Regions from separate parts of the Fictibacillus enclensis genome, predicted to be linked through region 1. Evidence: riboswitches for the same ligand, from Rfam matches in the RefSeq annotation. Region 1 holds a riboswitch; each other region holds the start of a gene.
What was found. A riboswitch is a leader RNA that binds a small molecule or an ion and turns the genes downstream of it on or off. The one in region 1 is predicted to bind S-adenosylmethionine.
Positions count from the first base shown of each region.

Region 1 (7,435 bases):
TATGATACCAAGCAAGACAGTGGTAATTTCTGATTTATCGGCACAGATGCCAGTTTTTTCTTTTTCAGAAACGTGACAGAAAGATTACAAAAAGGCAGTAGTCCTGTAATATTGTTATACAACTGTATCCTACAAACCTACAAATCAATGGTATAAATGTATAGGAGAGCTTGAAACTTGTTTGCTCCTGTCGACTTTTGGGGAATTTCGTCCTTCGAAAGTTAAAACAACCTGGATTTAAGAGGTGAAATAATGTCTACTGCATTTGTATCAAGAATAAAAAACAGCGCTAGCGCTATAAATAACATTGAAGATAAAGTTATGAACATCCAAAGAGGAAATGATTTTTTACGAAATGAACTGATTGAAGCCTATCAGCCCTTTATTAAAAAGGTGACATCAAAGGTTTGCAGTCAATATATAGATCGAACAATGGACGAATTTAGTGTAGGTCTGTATGCATTCAATGAGGCAATTGATCAATATCAGGAAGGACAGGGAAGCCGATTCCTCTCTTTTGCTGATATGGTGATCCGCAGAAGAGTGATTGATTATATTCGTAAAGAAGTAAGGCAGAACCGGTTAATTTATCTCCAGCCTGATGAAGAAGACGAAGAAGGCCGCGTTGAGGATAGCTATGCTGAACAAAAAGCGGCAATGGATCATTATGAAGAAAGCATTCAGGCTGAAAATCGTGTGTATGAAATTGAGGAGTATCAAAAGCTGCTAAAAGATTTCAACTTGAATTTCAAAGTGCTAAGCAAACATTGTCCGAAGCACGTCGATGCACGTGAAAATGCGAAAGAAATTGCCCGGCTGCTCGTTGAAAACCGGGAAATGGCTGAGTTTTTATTGGAGAAAAAACAACTTCCCATAAAAGATTTGTTAAGCATGGTCTCCTGCAGTCGTAAAACGATAGAGCGAAATCGAAAGTATATAATAGCGGTATCGCTAATATATCTAGGGGACTTTAAAGCGTTAAAGTCTTATATTCAGCCTTAAATAAGGGGAAGTTAAACGGTTGTAATTATTCGTGTGGCCTAAAAGCTGGCTCATGATGGTTATGATACGAAGCAGATCCTTCGCCTTCAGGGGGGATATGTGGAATGAAAAACGGTATTTTGATGGAAGTTAAGAAAGGAAAAGCGATTCTTTTAACAAAAGACGGGTCATTTGTCTCGGTTAAACTGCCACGGGGAAAAAAACTGGTGCCGGGAATGGAATATGACGTCTCTAGTTTATACAGAAGCAAGACCAGGCGCTTTTTTCTTCCTTCACTTTCTTTGTCTATAGGAGCACTACTCATATTTGTGTTATTTTCGGGTGTAAACCCGTTGAGCCGCAACGACCATACTGTTGCGGCTTATGTCAGTTTTGACGTGAATCCGAGCCTCGAGGCTGCGGTTAATAAAAATCTTCAGGTCGTTCAAGTAAAAGCGTTCAACCCGGAAGGAGAAAACCTGATCCACTCCCTTCAGTATGCGAAGGATGTCAGCCTGTTTCAATTTGCTTCTTCACTGTTGAATGCTTATGACCAACAAGGTTATCTTTCCAAGAATCCGGACGTGCTGATTGCGTCTACTATTGTGGATCAAAGTGATAAAAAGATGTCTTCATCCCTCCAAGATGCTGTAACAGCCATTAAACGCAATGCTGCTGTCTATAATGAGAAAGCAGCCATCGTCATCAAGAACCTTGATGTAAAAAAGCGTAATGCAGCAAAGAAAAATGGAGTATCCCCAGGGAAATATTTGATGTATCTTGATGCAAAGCAAAACCATGATCCGCTTTCTTTAAAAGACGTCAAAAGGATGTCATTTTCTGAGCTGAAAAAAAAGATGGAGAAGAAAAACGAGCAACCGCATAAAAAGAATAAGGAAAACATGGAAGTACCCGAAAAAATCAAGCGGAACGAGAGAAATATCCAGCCGGAAAAGACCAATCCAAAAAAGGCGGTTAAACAACCATCCGCCAAGACTGAACCAGTAAGAAAAACCTCATATAAAGAAACGAATAAAAAAGCGGATCCGATGCAAAGCAATAAAAAAATGACAGTTAAATCTGCTGAACCTGCCCAGCAGGAGAATAGGAAAGTGATGAGTCAACATAATCAGGCCGAGTTTCGTTCATTCGGCTCTGTACATAAACATCCGGATAAAAAATGGAAGAAGCCACCGGGAAAAGGCCAGCCAAAGCCGCAGCCCTCTTTCCGAAATTCACCGAAGGATCAAAACAAGATGAAGGTGAAAACCATACCCGTCCATAAGAAAAAGATGAACAAAGACAAACCGGGGCCGCAAAAACAACGGTTTAACCATGAGAAAAAGTGGGGCAGAGGCCAAGCCACGCCCAAAAAGGAACATCCAGGTCATCGTCATCAAAAGAAAGCAAGCTAACAATCGACAGAAGTACCCTTTAACTGTCGAAGGATCCTTACAGGAAGAGGTTCCAGCCTCCTCGAACCCTTTTAGAAGGGATATTACGAGGGGGATTTTTGATGAATTGGGATCAATGGGTGGATCATATTCAAAAAACAGATTTTCTCCGTCCGCTTGTGGGTAACGAGAGGGCGAGTGTGTCACTGGAAGGGAAAACCATCTGTATCACCTTTATCAACACCATCACGGAGAAGCAAAGAAATATCCTGCTTTCAGGCAATGATGAGGAATTACGGCTTGTTTGCAACGGTGAAAGTCATTTGAGCAAGCTGATCAAACAAGGAAAGCTGTCTTTTACAGGGACATACAGAGAACAGTTAAAACTCGAATCATTACTGTACTTGGCACGCAGTCAACGAACAGGGACAAAAGAAATGGTTTGACAGTAAAAGTACGTGATGATAAAATCCATACTGCAAGCTGAAAACTTAAACATTTCGTTCTTATCGCGAGAGGTGGAGGGACTGGCCCGATGAAACCCGGCAACCGTTAAACAGCAATCCTGTTTAAAATGGTGCCAATTCCTGCAAAGCGCATGCTTTGGGAGATGAGAGATGGCGCATATTAATTCAATGCCCTTCTGCTCATATTCGCAGAAGGGCATTTTTTATGAAAGTGAGGAATCCAGTCTTTTGATAACTTTAGATGCAGTGCGCAAGATCTTTAAGACGAAAGACGGACCGGTCAATGCGGTTGACCAGGTCAATCTTACAATAGATCAAGGTGAAATTTTCGGAATAATTGGATATAGCGGTGCCGGAAAAAGTACATTGATCCGTATGCTGAACATGCTGGAACCGCCGACGAGCGGAAGTGTAACGGTAGCCGGACAGGATTTGTCCAAGCTGAGCAAGAGCGAGCTTCGGAAAGCTCGTCAGGAAATCAGCATGATTTTCCAGCATTTTAATTTGCTTTGGTCCCGTACCGTAAGGGAGAACATTGCTTTCCCTCTTGAAATTGCCGGGGTGGCAAGAGCTGAACGGTTAAGACGGGTGGATGAACTGATTAAACTGGTTGGCCTCGAAGGCCGGGGAGAATCTTATCCGTCCCAGCTGAGCGGAGGACAAAAACAGAGGGTCGGTATTGCCCGGGCATTGGCCAATAACCCAAAAGTGCTTCTTTGTGATGAAGCGACATCGGCGCTTGATCCGAAAACCACCGACAGCATCCTGAATCTGTTGGTTGAGATTAACGAAAAACTCGGATTGACGATTGTCCTGATTACTCATGAAATGCATGTCATACGGAAGATCTGCCATCGGGTGGCTGTCATGGAAAACGGAAGAGTGGTAGAGCAGGGACCAGTCCTGGACGTCTTCCGTCATCCTTCTGAGGAAATTACGAAAGATTTTGTGAAGCAGATCACAGAACCGGAAGAAACAACGGATGTGATTAAACAGCTGGCTTCAGAAAAGCCGCAAAACAAGATTGTACAGCTGACATTTGTCGGAGGACGCGCTGAGCAGCCTGTTATCACAGATGTTATCCGAAAATTCAACGTTCAGGTTAACATTCTTCAGGGCAAGGTTTCACAAACACAAAACGGTGCATATGGATCACTCTTTATACAGCTCGAAGGGGTTGATTCAGAGGTTTCTGATGCAATCAATTACATGAACCAACAGCAGGTCGAAGTGGAGGTGGTTTCTTATGAGTAATCTGTTCCCGAATGTAGAATGGGATGTGATGTTAACATCTACAGATCAGACGCTGTACATGACTGCAGTAGCTGTAATTGCCACCTTCGTTATTGGCTTGTTTTTAGGATTGGCTTTATTTCTTACGGGGAAAGGAAACTTGTGGGAGAACAAGCTTTTTCATGTAATTACAGCGGCAATCGTTAATATTTTTCGTTCGATACCCTTTATCATCTTAATCATTTTGTTGATACCATTTACACTCTTTTTGGTCGGCTCCATGCTTGGTGCCAATGCTGCGCTCCCGGCACTTATTATCGGGGCAGCGCCATTTTATGCACGAATGGTTGAGATCGCTCTCCGCGAAGTGGATAAAGGAGTCATTGAAGCTGCGAAATCCATGGGATCGAGCAATACCCAAATCATATTTAAAGTGCTTATTCCTGAAAGCTTGCCCGCTTTGATTTCAGGGATCACTGTAACCTCCATCGCGCTTGTGGGCTATACCGCAATGGCTGGTGTGGTTGGGGCAGGCGGTTTGGGTGACCGGGCTTTTCTAGACGGTTTCCAGCGTACACAAAATGATGTAACGTTTGTTGCCACAGTTATTATTTTGATTATCGTCTTCCTTATCCAATTTATCGGGGATACTATTACCCGACGCCTGGATAAACGATAAAAATAGACAATCAGGAGGAAAACCATGAAAAAATTGATTACACTCGTTCTTTTGTTGGCCATGACAACAGCCCTTGCTGCGTGCGGTGCAAACAGCGGAGGAGACAAAAAGCTTGCTGATAACAAAATTGTTGTAGGGGCATCCAACGTTCCGCATGCCGAAATTCTTGAACAGGCTGTACCGCTAATGAAGAAAAAAGGAATTGATCTTGAAATCAAAAAGTTTCAGGACTATGTATTACCGAATAAAGCTCTTGCAAATAAAGAGATTGATGCCAACTACTTTCAGCATATTCCTTATTTAGAGTCACAAATGAAGGAAAACAAAAACTACAAATTTGAAAATGCAGGCGGAATTCATATTGAGCCGATCGGTGTATACTCCAAAAAGTATAAATCGCTAAAAGACCTTCCAAAGGGCGCAACCATCATTATGAGTAATTCTGTAGCCGACCATGGCCGTATGCTGTCACTGCTTGAAAAAGAAGGACTGATCAAGCTCAAAAAAGGCAAAGGCTATAATGCTCAAATCAAGGATATTGCAGAAAATCCAAAGAACCTTAAATTCAAAGCGGATGTTGAAGCAGGACTACTTCCAAAAGCCTACCAAAATGGTGAAGGCGATGCGGTGCTGATCAATACCAACTATGCGATTGATGCTGGATTGAATCCTCAAAAAGATGCGATCGCACTTGAAGGCGCAGATTCACCGTTTGTCAATATTATCGCTGTACGTAAAGGCGATAAAGATGCCAAAACAGTCAAAACCCTTGTACAGGTTCTTCATTCAAAAGAAATCCAGGATTTCATTAAGAAGAAGTACAAAGGAGCAGTTGTACCAGTAAACAAATAAGGTGCCATAAAAGGACAGCCACAGGCTGTTCTTTTTTTTGTCCCATTGTAATAAAGTTAGATGACTTAAAACTAACCAATCAGGGAGGGGTACAAGATGGACGTTCAACAGCCAGCGGGATTTTGGATCAGGGTAGGAGCCTGTTTGCTGGATGGCATTATTATCGGCATACCATTAGCTATCATTGGTTTTTTAATTACCGGAGACTTTGCTTCCGATCAACCGGGAGAAAATTGGTACCTCGATATCATCAGTTTCCTCTATGCCCTATTGCTGCCCATCTATTGGCACGGGTACGTGGTTGGAAAGAGAATCTGCGGGGTTCGGATCGTTAAAGCTGACGGCAGCAAGCTGGGGCTTGGTGCCATGCTGATGCGAGTTCTGGTCGGAGGGATTATTTACGCAGTAACGCTTGGAATTGGATTGATTGTCAGTGCTTTAATGGTTGGGATTCGAAAAGATAAAAGAAGTATTCATGATTTTATCGCAGGAACCTATGTCACCCATCTTCCGCCTCAAAAGGAAGGATAAGCAAAGAAGACGGCTTCCAGGTCCGGAAGCCGTCTTTTTTGTTTTCGTAACTTTGTTGCTGAAAATTCCCACAAAAATGCTTCTATTCTAAAACGATGGATGTAATCTCCGGCCTGCAAAAGAAGCGAAAGGGAAGGTGGGTCGTTCCCATTCCTCTGTTGGTATACAAATGTTTCTCTTCTGACTCATAATGGCCGGTGTGATATTTTCTTCCCATACGTGAAGTGATAATTGGCCCGTACAGCGGCATCCGCACTTGACCGCCGTGGCTGTGGCCAGACAGCTGAAGATCGATGGGGAATTTTGAGCTTACCTTAAAATAATCCGGTTCATGGGCGAGAAGAAGTGTGAACTGATCCTCCGGAATGCCCTCCAGAGATTTCTCAATATCTGCCTCTCCTTGCAGGTAGTCATCAAGTCCTGCGATATAGAAGCTGTCATTCCCCTTTATCAGTTTTCTGTTCTCATTTACAAGCAGTTCGAAGCCGCTTTTTCTCAATAGCTCAGAGATCGTATCAATGTCTTCAAGGTAATCATGGTTTCCGAGCACAGCGAATTTACCAAGCGGAGCTTCAATACTTTTTAAGCCTGGTATGCTTTTTACTGCAGACCTGCGAGAACGTTTCGAATTGACCAGGTCTCCGGTAAAAATGACAAGATCCGGTTGTAGCTCCTGTATTTTTTCAGCCATCTTATTGATATGTCTTGCCCTGAAATGAAATCCAAGGTGGAAATCACTGATCTGTACAATATGTACCCCTTTAAACGCTTCGGGAAGGCGAGGCAGTTTGATGGTCACTTTCTTAATGTCAAACCAGTAAGGCTCTATGAATGAAGAATAAATTGCGGCAGTACCTGCAACAGCTGCTATTGTCCCTAATCCAACAGATCCGGCAATCAATGATTTTTTAACTTTTTCCTCTTCCATCTCTTTCTCCTTCTGTTTTCTTATAACGTCTTTTCTCTCATTATATTCCCTTTTTAAGTGGAAACAAAAATTTCTGTTGGAAAAAGTGAAAGGCATAAGACAAGAAGCATTAACTCATACTAAGACTTGTCTACTTTAAGGACAGGAGGATGAAACAAATGGAACATCAAGAAATGCCCGGAAAGAATTCAACGCAATTTCATTTGATCAGGTATAAGGAAGGCCTTGGAAAGTATACGGATCATATGCCTGAACTGGCCCATTCCTACAATGAATTTACCCGTCACTGCTTTAAAGAGGGGGAAATTACTGAGAAAAATAAACAGCTGATTGCCTTGGGAATCAGTATTTGTGCCCAGGACGAATATTG
Region 1 is NZ_CP126109.1:3,846,623-3,854,057, reverse strand. It holds gene sigI (RNA polymerase sigma-I factor) at 253-1,002, shown strand; gene QNH15_RS20130 (anti-sigma factor domain-containing protein) at 1,107-2,396, shown strand; gene QNH15_RS20125 (hypothetical protein) at 2,498-2,821, shown strand; SAM riboswitch class I at 2,879-2,992, shown strand; gene QNH15_RS20120 (methionine ABC transporter ATP-binding protein) at 3,071-4,096, shown strand; gene QNH15_RS20115 (methionine ABC transporter permease) at 4,089-4,754, shown strand; gene QNH15_RS20110 (MetQ/NlpA family ABC transporter substrate-binding protein) at 4,779-5,606, shown strand; gene QNH15_RS20105 (RDD family protein) at 5,703-6,137, shown strand; gene QNH15_RS20100 (metallophosphoesterase) at 6,220-7,065, opposite strand; gene QNH15_RS20095 (carboxymuconolactone decarboxylase family protein) at 7,224-7,435, shown strand, end outside.

Region 2 (7,435 bases), 1.8 Mb from region 1:
CCCGGATGTGGAATTCCTCGCGACCCCTCCGTATGATGGTGCGTTCTGTGAATACGTGGCGATGCGGGAGGATCTTGTGTTTCCGATTCCGGATGGGATGAGCTACGAAACAGCCGCGCTCGTGGAGCCATTTTCCGTTGGTGTTCATGCGATTACAAGAGGAAGGCTTGAGGCTGGTGAATCCGTAATTATCATGGGGATGGGGCCAATCGGAATGGTGACTGCTGCAGCGGCCAAAATGGCAGGAGCCCGGCAGATTATTGGGGTTGATCTGGAACAAAGCCGCCTGAACACGGCGAAGGAGATGGGGGTCACCCATACCATCAATCTCAGGGAAGACGATTTGGCTCAAAAGTTAAATGAATTTACCGCCGGTCGAGGGGTAGACCTGGCGATTGAAACAGCTGGCAGCCCGAAAGCCGTCCAGGGAACGATTGCTTCTGTCCGAAAAGGTGGAAGAGCAGCGATCGTCGGCATGTCTCCGCAGGATGAAGTGCCAATGAACGTGGCACAAATCATTGATAAGGAAATCGATATCATGGGAGTATTCCGTTACCATCACACATACCCAAAAGCGCTCGAGATGCTTTCAAAAGCAGAGGTTAACATTGAAAATATCATTACGGACAAATACACGATGGAACAGACGGCCGATGCCTTTGAAAAGGCGATTCATGATAAAACCAACACACTCAAAATCATGATTTATCCGAGTGGAGAGTGATTGAAAAAAGGGCGCTGCCTTTCAGCGGCAGTGCCCACTTTATTTTGAAGAACATTAGAATAAACATAAAAAACCTTCAACCCCAAGAGGGATCGAAGGTTCCAGTGAGCTGCCAATTAAACGTTTTCACTTAGTAGACTGTTTCTGTTGTTTTTTCGTCATTAAAGACGGGTTCTTTTTTTTTAAGACCGAGCGACTCGGCTGTGGACTGATGAATTTTTCTAAGCAGGTCAGGATTTTCCATCAAGGAAAGACCGTAGGACGGAATCATTTCTTTGATTTTCGGCTCCCACTCTTTCATGCGATCAGGGAAGCATTTGCTGATGATTTCAAGCATAACATGAACCGCTGTGGAAGCTCCCGGAGAAGCACCCAGTAATGCTGCGATGGTTCCGTTGGCACCAGTAACCACTTCTGTACCGAACTGAAGGGTTCCTTTGCCGCCAGCTTCTGTGTCTTTGATCACCTGCACACGCTGGCCTGCAACCACCAAATCCCAATCTTCAATTTTTGCGTTCGGGATGAATTCACGAAGCTCTTCCATACGCTGTTCTTTGGACAGCAGTACTTGCTGGATCAGGTATTTGGTCAATGACATTTCTTTTACACCTGCAGCCAGCATCGTTAAGATATTATCGGGCTTAACAGAAGTAATCAAATCGAACATGGAGCCGGTTTTTAAGAACTTTGGTGAGAAGCCGGCAAATGGTCCGAACAGCAGGGACTTTTTGTTATTGATAAATCGTGTATCCAGATGCGGTACGGACATCGGAGGAGCACCCACCTTGGCTTTTCCGTAAACTTTTGCGTGGTGCTGCTCAATGACTTTCGGATTGTTACATACCATGAAAATTCCGCTTACCGGGAATCCGCCAATATGCTTGCCTTCAGGAATACCGGATTTCTGAAGGAGATGAAGGCTTCCGCCGCCACCGCCGATAAAAACGAATTTTGCTTTATGGCGTTCCAAGGTACCGCTGTCATAATTCTTAATTTTCAGTTCCCAGGATCCGTCACTCGCACGTTTTAAATCATTAACACCATGTCCATAGAGAACATCAACATTCTTTGTTTTTAAATGATCAAAAAGGATACGGGTTAACGCACCAAAGTTAACATCCGTTCCAGAGTCAATTTTGGTAGCCGCAATCGGTTCGTCCATTTTACGGCCTTCAAGGATAAGTGGAATCCATTCCAGCAATTTCTCCGTATCTTCGGAAAATTCCATTCCTTGAAACAGTGGATTCTTTGACAGCGCTTCAAACCGCTTCTTCAGGAACTCCACATTTTTCTCACCTTGCACCAAACTCATATGAGGAAGCGGCATGATAAATTCCTCAGGTTTTTGGATGAGCTTGCGATTTACCAGATGAGACCAGAACTGCATGGATACCTGAAACTGTTCATTTATGTTTATTGCTTTGCTAATATCAATGGATCCATCGGGCTTTTCGACCGTATAGTTAAGCTCGCACAGTGCTGCGTGTCCTGTTCCCGCATTGTTCCATTCATTGGAACTTTCCTCGCCTGGTTTTCCGAGCTTCTCAAACACTTTAATATTCCATTCCGGTACTAATTCCTTCAAGAGAGTTCCTAATGTCGCACTCATGATTCCGGCGCCAATTAAAATGACGTCTGTGTTAGTTTCTCTGTTGCTCATTTATACCAACCTTTTCGCCTAATATTTGCAGAAAAGTTGCAGGCGTCACACCAAGCCAAGGTGCAATCGGATCACACACTTTCCTGTCTTAATGAAAACGATATCATCACGGATTACAATAATTAATGGATTGAACTATCTCTATTATATGATAAATATCAATTATTTGAAAGCTGGTAGAAAGTGAGAAGTGCAAATAATTGCTGAAAAACCGATGATTTTTATCGATTTTTATAAGAAAGTCCGTTTCTATCGTAAAAAAACATTAAAATTCATCCTATTGAAGAGAGTTCCTTATTATTTAGTAAGGAGATCGATGTTTTATTGAGTGCCTATTTTTTACAATAAAGTTTGAACAGAAAGCATTAATAAGGAATAGCGAGGTATAATGGAAACGAAAACTATGGAGAACATTTATCATGATGCAGCCAATCTTATAAACCAAATTATCCCAGAATTGTGGGCGACGGTATACATTTATGCTTTATTTTATTATGTTTCAAAAGAAAGCAATAAGCTTATTTATAGCCATAATATACCTAAATTATTTAATGTGGAACAGGACAATTATGATGAAATGTATCATAACCTGTATTTTATCTTTGATGATTTAAGATCTGAATTTATAAAGAATCAACAAGAAGTATGGACAAGTCTCATCTTTACGTGACAAAACGATGGTGAGTTTAAAATTGACTACGATTATAGGGACCTCTCTAATATTGCCTCTAGAGCACCAGACATATTGGGAATATAAAATGCTAGGAATGTTCCCTGAAGACGATTTTAAACAAGGCGTTTTGGATTCTTGTCTGGAGAAATTAGCAGAGAGCAAATAATTGAGAATGGTCGCTTTAAAACTGTTTTATGATGATGTGGTTAAAACCATCAACCAAATGATTCCTGAAAAGTGCAACACTATATATGCCTAGGCTCGTATTTCAGAAGGCGAAGGCACTTTACTTTTTTATTATCTATCTTCGTATTTCTTAATGAAAGCGCTTAATCACGACCATTCCACGCAGAATAGTATTGACAAGGATAAAAAGGAATTTTATGATTAAAAATGTTCTAATAATAATATAATAACTGTTCTTATCAAGAGAGACTGAGGGATTAGGCCCAATGACGTCCGGCAACCTCCATATGGAAAGGTGCCACTTCCTGCAGAATGAACTTCATTCTGAAAGATAAGGTGAGATTGAATTCATAATCAAAAGCCTCTTTCATGATGAAAGGGGCTTTTTTACATTGAAAGAAAAGAGGGGGCAATTTCTTGATCGAAGTGAACAACCTGGTAAAGGTGTATCGTTCAAAGAAGAAAGAAATCGTAGGGGTGAACAACGTTTCCCTTAATGTAAAAGAAGGGGAAATCTACGGCATTATCGGGTATAGCGGTGCTGGTAAAAGCTCACTTATCCGCTGTTTGAATTTGCTTGAAAAGCCAACATCGGGTCAAGTGAAAATTGATGGAGTCGACCTTACGACGCTGAAAGGTGAAGGCCTGCGAAAAGCACGTTTAAAAATCGGGATGATCTTTCAGCATTTTCATCTAGTGAGCTCAAAAACGGTTTATGAAAATATTGCGTTTGCACTTAAAGCAGCAGGAAAGACGAAAGCTGAAGCAAATAAGCGTGTCTTGGAACTTTTGGATCTGGTCGATTTGACTGATAAAAAAGACCAGTATCCGGCACAGTTGAGTGGTGGACAAAAACAAAGAGTAGGGATTGCCAGGGCACTTGCCAACAATCCAAAGGTGCTGTTATGCGATGAGGCGACCTCAGCACTAGATCCGAGTACAACCAAATCCATTCTCAATCTGTTAAAAGATATAAATAAAAAACTTGGACTGACCATCGTTCTGATAACGCATGAGATGGAAGTGGTGAAGGAGATTTGCCATAAGATCGCGGTTATGCAGAACGGGGAAGTGATCGAAGAGGGAGAGGTGTATGAGATTTTTTCCAATCCGAAAAAGCCGCTGACACGGGATTTCATTAATAGTATCCTTCAGTTCGATCTTCCAGAGCAGCTGATTGAGAAAAGAAAGGGAACCATCATCAAGATCCAGTTTAAAGGTGAAATCGCTGAGGAGTCTGTCGTATCCGAGCTTTTCCAGCGGTATCAGGTGAAAGGAAACATCCTGCACGGCAAAATAGAATACATTCAGGATACACCTCTTGGCATTTTCATTATGGAATTGACAGGAGAAGCGTCCGAAGTAAAAAAGGCAATTGATTACATCACCAGCAAAACGAGAAGCCTGGAGGTGGTCCATGATGCTGCTTGAATCGCTCGTCCAGCTTATGCCGGATATTAATAAGGCGTTTTTCGAGACTCTCTATATGGTGGGAATTTCGCTGCTTGTAGCAATTGTTCTCGGACTTCCGCTTGGTGTTTTGCTGTTTGTAACGGATAAAGGATTGTTTTTGGAGAATTCGGTGGTGAAAGGTGTTGCCGGATGGATCGTAAACTTGATTCGTTCCATTCCCTACATCATTCTTTTGGTGGCATTGCTTCCTCTAACGAATCTTCTTACCGGCACAACGATTGGCCCTACGGCGGCCTCTGTCTCTTTGTCGGTAGCAGCGATTCCTTTTTTTGCAAGAATGGTAGAAACGTCAATGAGAGAGATTGATAAGGGTGTCATAGAATCGGCTATTGCGGTGGGAGCCACTTCATGGATGATCATTAAGGATGTTCTTCTTCCGGAAGCCAAGCCTGGACTTGTTCAAGGGCTCACAATTACAACAATTAGTTTGGTCGGCTATTCTGCAATGGCCGGAATTGTTGGGGGCGGAGGTATTGGGGATCTGGCCATTCGATTTGGATACTATCGTTACGATAACACCGTTATGATTACCACGGTGGTGGTTTTGATTCTCCTTGTGCAGGTTATTCAGCTTGCCGGAGACTCTATCTCTAAAAAAGTAGATAAAAGATAATAATTAATAGGAGAGAGAAACTATGAAAAAGTATTTGTCTGCACTTATTTTACTGCTTGTGGTTGGCCTTTTGTCAGCTTGTGGATCTTCATCGAGTGGATCATCAGGCTCTGGTGATAAAAAGAATATTGCCATTGGCGCCACAGCCGGTCCATACAGCGACATGGTAACAAAAGCGATCAAGCCACAACTTGAGAAAAAGGGGTACAAAGTCAAAGTCGTAGAGTTTAGTGATTATGTACAGCCTAACCTGTCCTTATCCAAAGGATCCATTGATGCCAACTTGTTTCAACATAAGATCTATATGGAAAATTTTGCAAAAGAGAAGAACCTAAAACTGTCTGAGCTAATCAGTGTGCCAACCGCTCCAATGGGAGTATACTCTGAGAAATTAAAAAAAATAGAAGACATTAAGAATGGAAGCACCATTGCCATTGCCAATGATCCAGTAAACCTGGCAAGAACGCTGTTAATGTTCCAGGATGCCGGGCTTATTACCATCAAAAAAGATGTTAATCCATTAACCGCTTCTGAAAAAGATATACAAGACAACCCAAAGAAACTTCAGTTTAAGCCTTTGGAGGCTGCCCAATTGCCACGTGCAGTCGGAAGTGCGGATGTTTCCGCTGTACCGGGAAATTTTGCAATCGCAGCAAAAATGAATCTTCAGGATGCGCTATTCCTTGAGAACATGCCGGATCAATACCGAAATCGTGTGGTAGTGAATACGAAAGACGTGAAATCCCAGTTCGCTAAAGACATTAAAGCAGCGGTAGAGTCGAAAGAATTTGAACAAACAATGGATAAAGAATTTAAAGGCTTCGGCAAGCCGGAGTGGATGAAGAAGTAAATCTGAATAGAGTATTTTCATAAGAGTCGCTCCGGCGGCTCTTTGTTTTATATTCCAGACAATCTATACGATACAATAGAGGATAAAAAGAGCTGTAAGCAGGGGAGGGGTAGGTTATGAGTGAAGCGGTTTTCACACTATTGATATTAGGGGGAATCGGTTTGCCGGTGGCTGCCTATGTGACGCTGCTGCTGCTGGATTTCTTTGAAAAGGAGCTGGATTATCTCCAGGTTCAGAACAAACGAATCGAGATGGAGAAAGAGCTTCATCGTGTGGAGTACCTGCAGCTGAACCAGCAGATCCAGCCGCATTTTATGTTTAATTCCCTGAATGCGATGCTGTCATTGAACCGTCTGGGCCGGACGAAGGACGTCAGCTATGCGCTTGAGGAGTTCTCCCAGTTTCTCCGCTATAAATACGTGAACAAGGAATCCCTGGTCGCTTTTGAAGAAGAGCTGGCCTATACCTCGCACTATCTTTCGATCCAGAAGATCCGTTTTGGCAAACAGTTAACCATTCGTTTAACTATCGATGAACAGGCGAGGCGTACGCACCTGCCGCCTTATGTGCTGCAAACGCTCGTGGAGAATGCCTTTAAACACGGGCTGGAAAAGAAAAGGGGAGAAAAGGCGTTAAGCATTGCTTTGGAGCGCATGGGAAGCTGGGTGGAACTGCGGGTCAGTGATAACGGCCCGGGTCCTGCTGAACCTGAGAGCTCAAGCGATGGCGTTGGTTTGGAGAATATCAGAAAACGGCTTTCTTTAATCTACGATCTTCATACCGAAGTGAACTTATCAAGAAGAATGGAGGACACTGTCGTAGTGGCAGTGTGGCCGTATACACCGGAGGGAGAAAGATGAACGTTCTCATTGTGGACGATGAACCATTGGAAATTGAACAGTTGCATTATTTGATTCAAGAGCAATATCCTTCATGGAATTTGTATGAGGCGGAAGATGCGGTGCGGGCAAAAAAGGTGCTTGCGGAAACTTCCATCGACCTGACGCTTCTCGACATCCATCTGCCTGGGGAGTCGGGACTTGATCTCTGTGTTTATATCAAAGAACAGTACGAAACGGAGTGCATCATGGTAACGGCGTTTGAAGATTTTCAGTATGCCAAACAGGCCCTTCAGTTGCATGTCTTTGACTACATCGTCAAACCTGTGATCAGCAGGGAATTCTATCAGACGCTGGAGAAATTCGTGACAACGTTCGGCTATTTGGAGAAGGTTTCACCATCCATTGAGAAGGTCA
Region 2 is NZ_CP126109.1:527,808-535,242, forward strand. It holds gene QNH15_RS02840 (NAD(P)-dependent alcohol dehydrogenase) at 1-724, shown strand, start outside; gene QNH15_RS02845 (malate:quinone oxidoreductase) at 855-2,384, opposite strand; gene QNH15_RS26160 (immunity protein YezG family protein) at 2,788-3,054, shown strand; SAM riboswitch class I at 3,477-3,581, shown strand; gene QNH15_RS02850 (methionine ABC transporter ATP-binding protein) at 3,661-4,674, shown strand; gene QNH15_RS02855 (methionine ABC transporter permease) at 4,664-5,329, shown strand; gene QNH15_RS02860 (MetQ/NlpA family ABC transporter substrate-binding protein) at 5,352-6,179, shown strand; gene QNH15_RS02865 (sensor histidine kinase) at 6,296-7,039, shown strand; gene QNH15_RS02870 (response regulator transcription factor) at 7,036-7,435, shown strand, end outside.
Region 2: another riboswitch for S-adenosylmethionine. It lies ahead of QNH15_RS02850 (methionine ABC transporter ATP-binding protein); the one in region 1 lies ahead of QNH15_RS20120 (methionine ABC transporter ATP-binding protein).

Region 3 (7,435 bases), 2.5 Mb from region 1:
GTTCCAGAGGTGATGATATTCCATCCCGCCCTGCCATTGCTGATATGATCAAGAGAAGCAAATCGTCTGGCCACGTTATAAGGTTCATTAAAGCTGGTTGAAACCGTGGCAATCAATCCAATGTTTTCTGTTACAGCGGCGAGGGCAGACAGCAGTGTAAGCGGTTCGATGCCTCCCTGCGGACCGTATTTGGCACCTTGTCGTGATACCGCATATCGATCTGCCAGAAATAATGAATCGAATTTGGCTTCCTCTGCTTTTTTAGCAAATTTTACATAATGGGAAAGCTTTAGGTTATTCCCTGTTTCTGAACCGGGATGTCTCCAGGAAGCCTCATGATGTCCCATTCCTGTCAGGAATAAATTAAGATGCAGCTGTCTTTTTGTTTGAACCATGTTAAAGCACCTCCATCACTATTTTTCAAATCATCCGATAAAGCTGTCACGCCATTTCAGAAGTCTCTTCTCGAAATATCTCACCAATGAATCCGATGCTTTGCCAAATACAGCGAAAATAATAATCCCTACAAAAACAATGGACGTCTGGGAAAACTGGCGTGCATCCATGATCAAGTAGCCGATCCCTTCACTGGAACCCATAAGCTCAGCCGCTACCAATGCCAGCCAGGCGGCTCCTAATGACAGCCTCAGGCCAAGAAGAATGTTTGGCAAGGCGGCTGGCAGGATAAGCGTTGTAATCTGCTTCCATTTACTGAACTCGAGCACTTTTGCGACATCAAACAGTTTTGAATCCACTCCGCGAATTCCAACAAACGCGTTAACATACAAAGGGAAAAAGGCAGCTTTTGAAATGAGAAGGATTTTGGATAATTCGCCAAAGCCAAACCAAAGGATAAACAATGGGATCACCGCCAAGGAGGGGATGGTTCTCATCATCTGCAGCGTGGGATCCAATGTTAGTTCGGTTTTGCTTGAAAAACCTACAGCCAGCCCTGCAAGAAGTCCGAGCCCGCCGCCGAGCAAGAATCCCAGAATCGCCCGGAAAAGACTGATTTTAAAGTGAGCGAATAGTTCGCCCGAAACGATTAAATCCTTAAATGCCACCAGGATTTCGCTGGGCCTTGGAAGCAATGTAGCCGAAATCAATCCATAGGCACCAGCTGCTTCCCAAATCAGAACGACAAGAACAGGAAGTGCAAGCCCCCGCATCCAATGGGATAAAGGTAACTTTTTACGATTTCTTTTAACAGCCGTTTCCTTTACTGATGGGGGGTGTTCAACACCTGATCGTGTTAATACTCCAGTTTGATTGCTCATTTTTTCATCTCCTTTTAAATCAAATCGCTGCTGCCTGGTGTTCTTCTACTTTTTCAAATTCACTCAGCACACGCTGGCGGATTTCCTGAAAAGACGCATCTGTTTTCTTTCTCGGATATGGAAGGTCAACCGGAATCACTTCCCGGATGGTTCCCGGCCTTGGATTCATGATGACAACCCTGGTCGCCAGGTAGATCGCTTCGTCAATATCATGGGTTACAAAAAGCATGGTCGTACGGTTGTTCTGCCAAATATCGAGCAGGACCTCTTGCATATGAGAGCGGGTAAAGGCATCAAGCGCTCCGAACGGTTCATCAAGCAGCAGCACCTTCGGATTTCGAAGAAGGGCTCTGGCAATGGCTACCCGCTGTGCCATCCCGCCGGAGAGCTCTTTTGGATAGGAGTTTTCAAACCCTTTCAAACGGACCAGTTCGATGAGCTGCTTTACGCTTTCCTTTGTCTCCTTGTTCTTAACTGGCAAATTGGCGGCTATATTTTTCTCAACGGTGAGCCAGGGAAACAGCCGCGGTTCCTGAAAAATAAATCCTTTTTCAATGCTCGGTCCAGTCACTTTCCGGTTATCCAGCCAAACTGAACCTTCATGGGCCGTATCCAGCCCAGCCACGATTTTTAAAAGGGTGCTTTTCCCGCACCCGCTCGGCCCGATTACCGTAATAAATTCCCCTTTCTCCACATCAAGCTGGATTTGTTCCAGCGCTTTAACCTTGCCATTGACGGTTTCAAAGCTTTTTTCAACCTCATTGACCTGTAATAATGCCACTCGCCCCATCCTCCTTTTTTAAATAAAGCTGTTCAAAATAAAAACAACCGGAGCCATTTTAATAAACAAAAATGGTCTCCGGTTGTCCGGTCGACTTTATTAGTGAATTTGTACAGTTGCTCAATTCCCTTTATTCAAAAAAACATAAAAAACTCCTTTCAACGTGCCAGAAGGACGTAAAGAAGAAGTACGGTTCATGCTTCTCTTATCATCCAAGCTTGCGGCTTGTTGGATTTGGCACAGTTCTCTTCAATTGAAAAGAGTCCGCTGCCGAGGTTTCATAGGGCCAATTCCCTCCACCTCTCTTAATAAGATAGAGTATGTAGTTTTTGATAAAAGGGAATCCTTATCGGATTACTTGTAATTAAAACAGGTATGTATTTGAATGTCAATAACTTTCTGAAAAAACAGATTAAAACTTTTTAAAATGATAATTTTTCTACTTTCAATTTCTTCCTTCTGTTTATCTCTTACATAAATAAAAGTTACCCTTATCATACTAATTGTTGGGAGGTTTTCGACTATGTTACTTTCTTGGTTAACGAGTATGCTTCTGCTTGTGCAGCCGGTTCCTGTCAACACGCCGGACAGCATCTCACTCGTTCAGCAAGGCCAGACAATTGCCATCATACAGCGCAAGGATTTCACGGTGCCGCTTCCTGGGACTCCTGTTCTTGATACCGAAAAGCTTAAGGTCTTTACGGACAAGCTGGAAGGACATGTGTACCGGCCGCCTGTCAATGCACGGATCAATGATACTGGTGGAATATCTTCTGGGCAAAATGGTTCGAAGCTTTATCGGGAGGCGTTCAAGGAAAAATTTTATGCAAAGTTCTTTAGTAAAGGACCCTCAAAGATAGAAATTCCAAGCCTGACGGTCCATCCCCGGGTGGATAGTGAGCTGCTCGGAAACATAAGAACCAACCACCTCGGCCAGTATGTGACCTACTTTAACCGCTCCAATACCTCACGGATTCATAATATTTCATTGGCCGCCAACGCCATTGATAATCATGTTGTTTTTCCCGGGGAGACCTTTTCTTTTAATAGGGTTGTTGGAAACCGAACAAAGGAAAAAGGGTATATGCGTGCACCGGTGATTATCCGGGGCGAACTGTCCGAAGGAGTAGGCGGCGGCATCTGCCAGGTTTCTTCTACCCTTTTTAATGCTGTGGACCGTGCCGGACTCCACATTGTTCAACGGTATTCCCATACCCGCAGAGTTCCCTATGTTCCTAAAGGACGGGATGCAACGGTAAGCTGGTACGGTCCTGACTTCCGTTTTCAGAACCGTTATAATCAGCCCATCCTGATCCGTGCAAAAGCATACGGTGGAAGCATTATGGTCATGGTTTCCTCTTCCGATGTGATCAATCTTCCTCAGAAAAAAAGGTAAACACCCCCTCTCTCCATTAATTGTGTCAACATTGTTAACCATTGCACAAACCCGTTCCAAATTGAAGGTAAGGATGATAGAATAAATGAGGATTTGATCATCAATTGGAGAGAGTGATGACATGAAAAGTCTTCCATTTTTCTATATGCTGTTTCTAATCAACGGATTGCTTCTTGCTGGCGGATTGGTCAGCCCGGCGTACATGGCTGTTGCCCGGTGGAGCATGATTTTCTTTAATATTACGGCAGTAGCAGCCCTTATTTACTTTAAAGAGCATGGCAATGGTGCAAGATGGAGCAAAGTATCCTCCCGCGGCCGCATGCTTTGGTGGGGCGCATTTATGTTCAATATTATTTCGGCTGCCAATGAAGTTCTTCATTCGGCACTATTCCAAGGTTAATAAATGTGCAAAAGCCCGGCAGCTGTTCTGCCGGGCTTTTTTCATATGGATGAAATTACATGTTTGCTATGAGCCATTTTAGGAAAAAAGTTAAAACATGTAACACGATAAGGGAGATGGCAGCTTTGTTTGGCTTTACAGAAATTTGGAAATTTTTCTTTTCGTTTTTTTTGGTATTACCAGGCGTCACATTTCTTCACGAATTCGGTCACTATTTTTTTGCCCGTATTTTTGGAGGAAAGGTCAGGGTGCACGTAGGTACAGGAAATGTACTTATGAAAATAGGCCCGCTGCGCATCCGTAAACTTTATTTTTATGATGGCTGGTGTGAGTATGTGTCATTAAAAGAAGATGCCAAATATTCCAAAGTTCTCGTATATCTTGGCGGCTCTCTCTTTAATCTGGCAGCCATTCTCTTGTTAAACTTTTTCGTCTTTAAAGGCATCTTCGAGGCGAATCTTTTCTTTTACCAATTCACGTACTTCTCGTTTTATTATGTATTTTTTTCTCTGATGCCGATGGAACAGTCAAGCGGTTGTCCAAGCGATGGCCTTGCTGCCCTGAACACAATCAAAGGTATCCAGTTAAAAAGCCACCCTGCCGACTAACATACAGCAGCCCACCTTTTATGGAGGGCTGTTTTTTAAAAATATTTATAATAGCTTTCCGTATAGGCATGTACGTGACAGCCGTTTTTTTCAAACACGCGTTGCATTTTTTCATTGTTGAGATGAGTGCTTCCGATATAATATTCTGCACCCATTTCTTTTAGGCATCCCAGCGCCTGCCTGTGCAGTGTGCTTCCTGTTCCTTTTGACCGGGCACTGGGAAAGACCCCAAAGTAAAACAACCGCCCTTCATTTGTTGTACCCGGTTCAATATGGGGAATGGCGATTCCGATTTGCTGATGGTCTTTATAAAAAATCCTGCAGGAATATTTCCATCCGCTGCCAAGCTCCTGCTTAACTGACTGAAGATGCTGCTTCATCGACAAGGTTGATGCTGCATTATCCGATCCCTGCCTGCACATTCTCCACACCTCCATAAATGCCTTCTCTGTCGTCCCCCTGTCCTCAAGCGTTCTCCAGGTGTAGGGATGAAAGCTTTCCATTTCTTTCAAGTCCCGATATACATTCACTTTGGATGCAAAATGCTCAAAACCCGAAGAAATCAAGTAATCGGAGCATGATTCATAATGGTCTCGGTTACGGTGAAGCGTTACGCCTACTCTTTTGACTTTCCCTTTTTCAGCTTTTCGGATGATGGTTGAGATGCCCTTTTTCCACTCGTTAATGTCCAACATCCCTTCTGTCGGTTCAATAAGAATATATTCAGGGGTTCCGTCAATCACTTTCATCTGTCTTCCCCCACTGTCATTTGTTGATAGAACTTGTTGATCACGTTTTGGAAGGCTTTTTTCTCCTCCAAAAAAGGATAATGATTGCTGTTATCAAAAGCAGCCAGCTGCACATCGGGAATAAGTTCCGCCATTTCTTCAGAAAAACCGATCGGACACTGAACATCGTGCTGTCCGCATGCGACAAGCGTTCGGGTACTGATTTTATGCAGCTGCCTTGTTACATCAAAAAGGAGAATCTCCCTTGAGAAAAACTCCATCCGGCGCGCGGCCATTGATTTATGGACATCCCCTGCAAAATACTCATCATGTCTTCCAGGCTCATGTAGTGATAATTTTGCCCGTTCCCTGGATATATCGTTTCTTTCTTCCGCAGATAGATTTGTTTTTAACTGCTCGATTAGCGACTGCATGTTTTTAAATTTCGGATGGTCTGGATGATAGATGCAAAAAGGGGAGGAGGACGCATACTCTCTTGCTGCAGCACTGGCTATGATCAATGATTCAAGGGATTTGGAATGTCGTATCCCATACACGAGTCCTAGCATCCCTCCTGTAGAATGTCCGGCAAAATGCCATGTCGGATACCCGAGTTCGTCTCTTACAGCTTCAAGATCAAGCACCGTTTCGATCATGCTTAGCTGATGCGGTTCGTGCGCCTTTTCAGACCTTCCCGCTTCTCTTAAGTTAATCAAAAATACCTGATGCGACTCTGTGAACATGTCCGCAAAACGGTCTCCCGTTTCATTGAATTCCGAATAAAGATGGGACACACAAAGCGGCGCGCCCTTCCCCTTACTGAACACTTCAAATACGCCCCGTTCTGTGGGGACCATGATTGTTTTCCAGTTCTTCATTTGCTTTCCCTCTGTTCTCTGGTATTTCATTACAAAAGCAACTTCTCTGTTCCCTCACTGAATTCCTTTCTAAATTTTGTCGAACGATTTTTCTTCACTAAAATGTTTTTTACCATTAAAATAAATTTTAACGATAAATGTTATTTTGATTGGAAGGAGAATTATGATGGGGACCAGTTTGGCACATGAACCAAAGACGGTAAGAAAACAAAAATTTGGAGGCCTTCTCTCCAACCGGCAATTTTTATTTTTATGGATAGCCAGTATATTTACAGGGTTGTCCTTCTCGATCTACTTAATCTCAGAAACATGGTTTGTTCTTCAGGCACTAAAAGCTCCTTCCAAGCTTGGGATTATTATGATGCTAACCACCATACCCCGCGTTTTGCTCATGTCGGTTGGAGGAGTAATGGCTGACAGAATAAAACGGTCTCACGTGATTATGATCACAAATTCAACCAGGGGACTTTTGGTCCTTGGATTGGCCCTGCTCATCCTGAACAGCAGTATGAACCTCTATCTCCTTGGTGTTTTTGCTCTTCTTTTTGGAGTTCTCGACGCTTTTTTCTGGCCGGCTAACCAGTCTATGCTTCCCACCCTTGTAAAAAAAGAACAGATCGTCCGTGCCAACTCTCTCGTGCAAACGACCAATCAGCTTTCATTATTGACTGGGCCGGTCATTGCAGGTTTTATGATTAAGTTTGGCTCGTTTTTCGGTGTCTTTGTTTGTACTTCTGTTTTACTTTTCTGCAGCAGCATTCTAATCGGACAAATCCGTTATCCTGATCATCCATCAACTGACAATAAGCAGAAAGAACCGGTGTTCCGGCAGCTTAAGGAAGGAATTGTTTACGTCAAGACGGTACCCTACCTGCTGCTCACCATGGCCACCTCTATTTTCGTTAATTTGCTTCTTGTCGGGCCTCTGAATATCGGTCTTCCTTTGATGGTGGATCAGCATTTGAAAGGGGATGTTCTGTCTCTTAGCTATTTGGAAAGCTCGCTCGCTCTTGGAATGGTCGCGGGTGCCTTTCTTACTGGGATCTTGAATATCAAAAGAAAACGGCCGATCATCAGCCTTTCACTGATTGCCGTCCTTTCTTTCTTAAATATCTTTCTGAGCCAGATGACCGCCCTTTGGCATGGAATTATTCTTTTGTCACTTGCCGGCGTCTGCTTGTCCATTTCCAATATTATTGCTCCTTCTCTGGTTCAGGAAATGACGGAGAAACGGATGATGGGAAGAGTTCAGAGTTTGATGTCAACTGCCTCCATGGGATTTATACCGCTTTCCTTTGCCCTTGTTTCTGCTCTGCTCTCTAGCGGACTTTCAATCGACATGATTATTTTGTACTCAAGCATTGCCC
Region 3 is NZ_CP126109.1:1,246,717-1,254,151, reverse strand. It holds partial or broken gene QNH15_RS06760 (LLM class flavin-dependent oxidoreductase) at 1-395, opposite strand, end outside; gene QNH15_RS06755 (ABC transporter permease) at 426-1,277, opposite strand; gene QNH15_RS06750 (ABC transporter ATP-binding protein) at 1,297-2,067, opposite strand; SAM riboswitch class I at 2,261-2,373, opposite strand; gene QNH15_RS06745 (VanW family protein) at 2,582-3,454, shown strand; gene QNH15_RS06740 (hypothetical protein) at 3,576-3,854, shown strand; gene QNH15_RS06735 (site-2 protease family protein) at 3,914-4,462, shown strand; gene QNH15_RS06730 (GNAT family N-acetyltransferase) at 4,498-5,211, opposite strand; gene QNH15_RS06725 (alpha/beta fold hydrolase) at 5,208-6,068, opposite strand; gene QNH15_RS06720 (MFS transporter) at 6,232-7,435, shown strand, end outside.
Region 3: another riboswitch for S-adenosylmethionine. It lies ahead of QNH15_RS06750 (ABC transporter ATP-binding protein); the one in region 1 lies ahead of QNH15_RS20120 (methionine ABC transporter ATP-binding protein).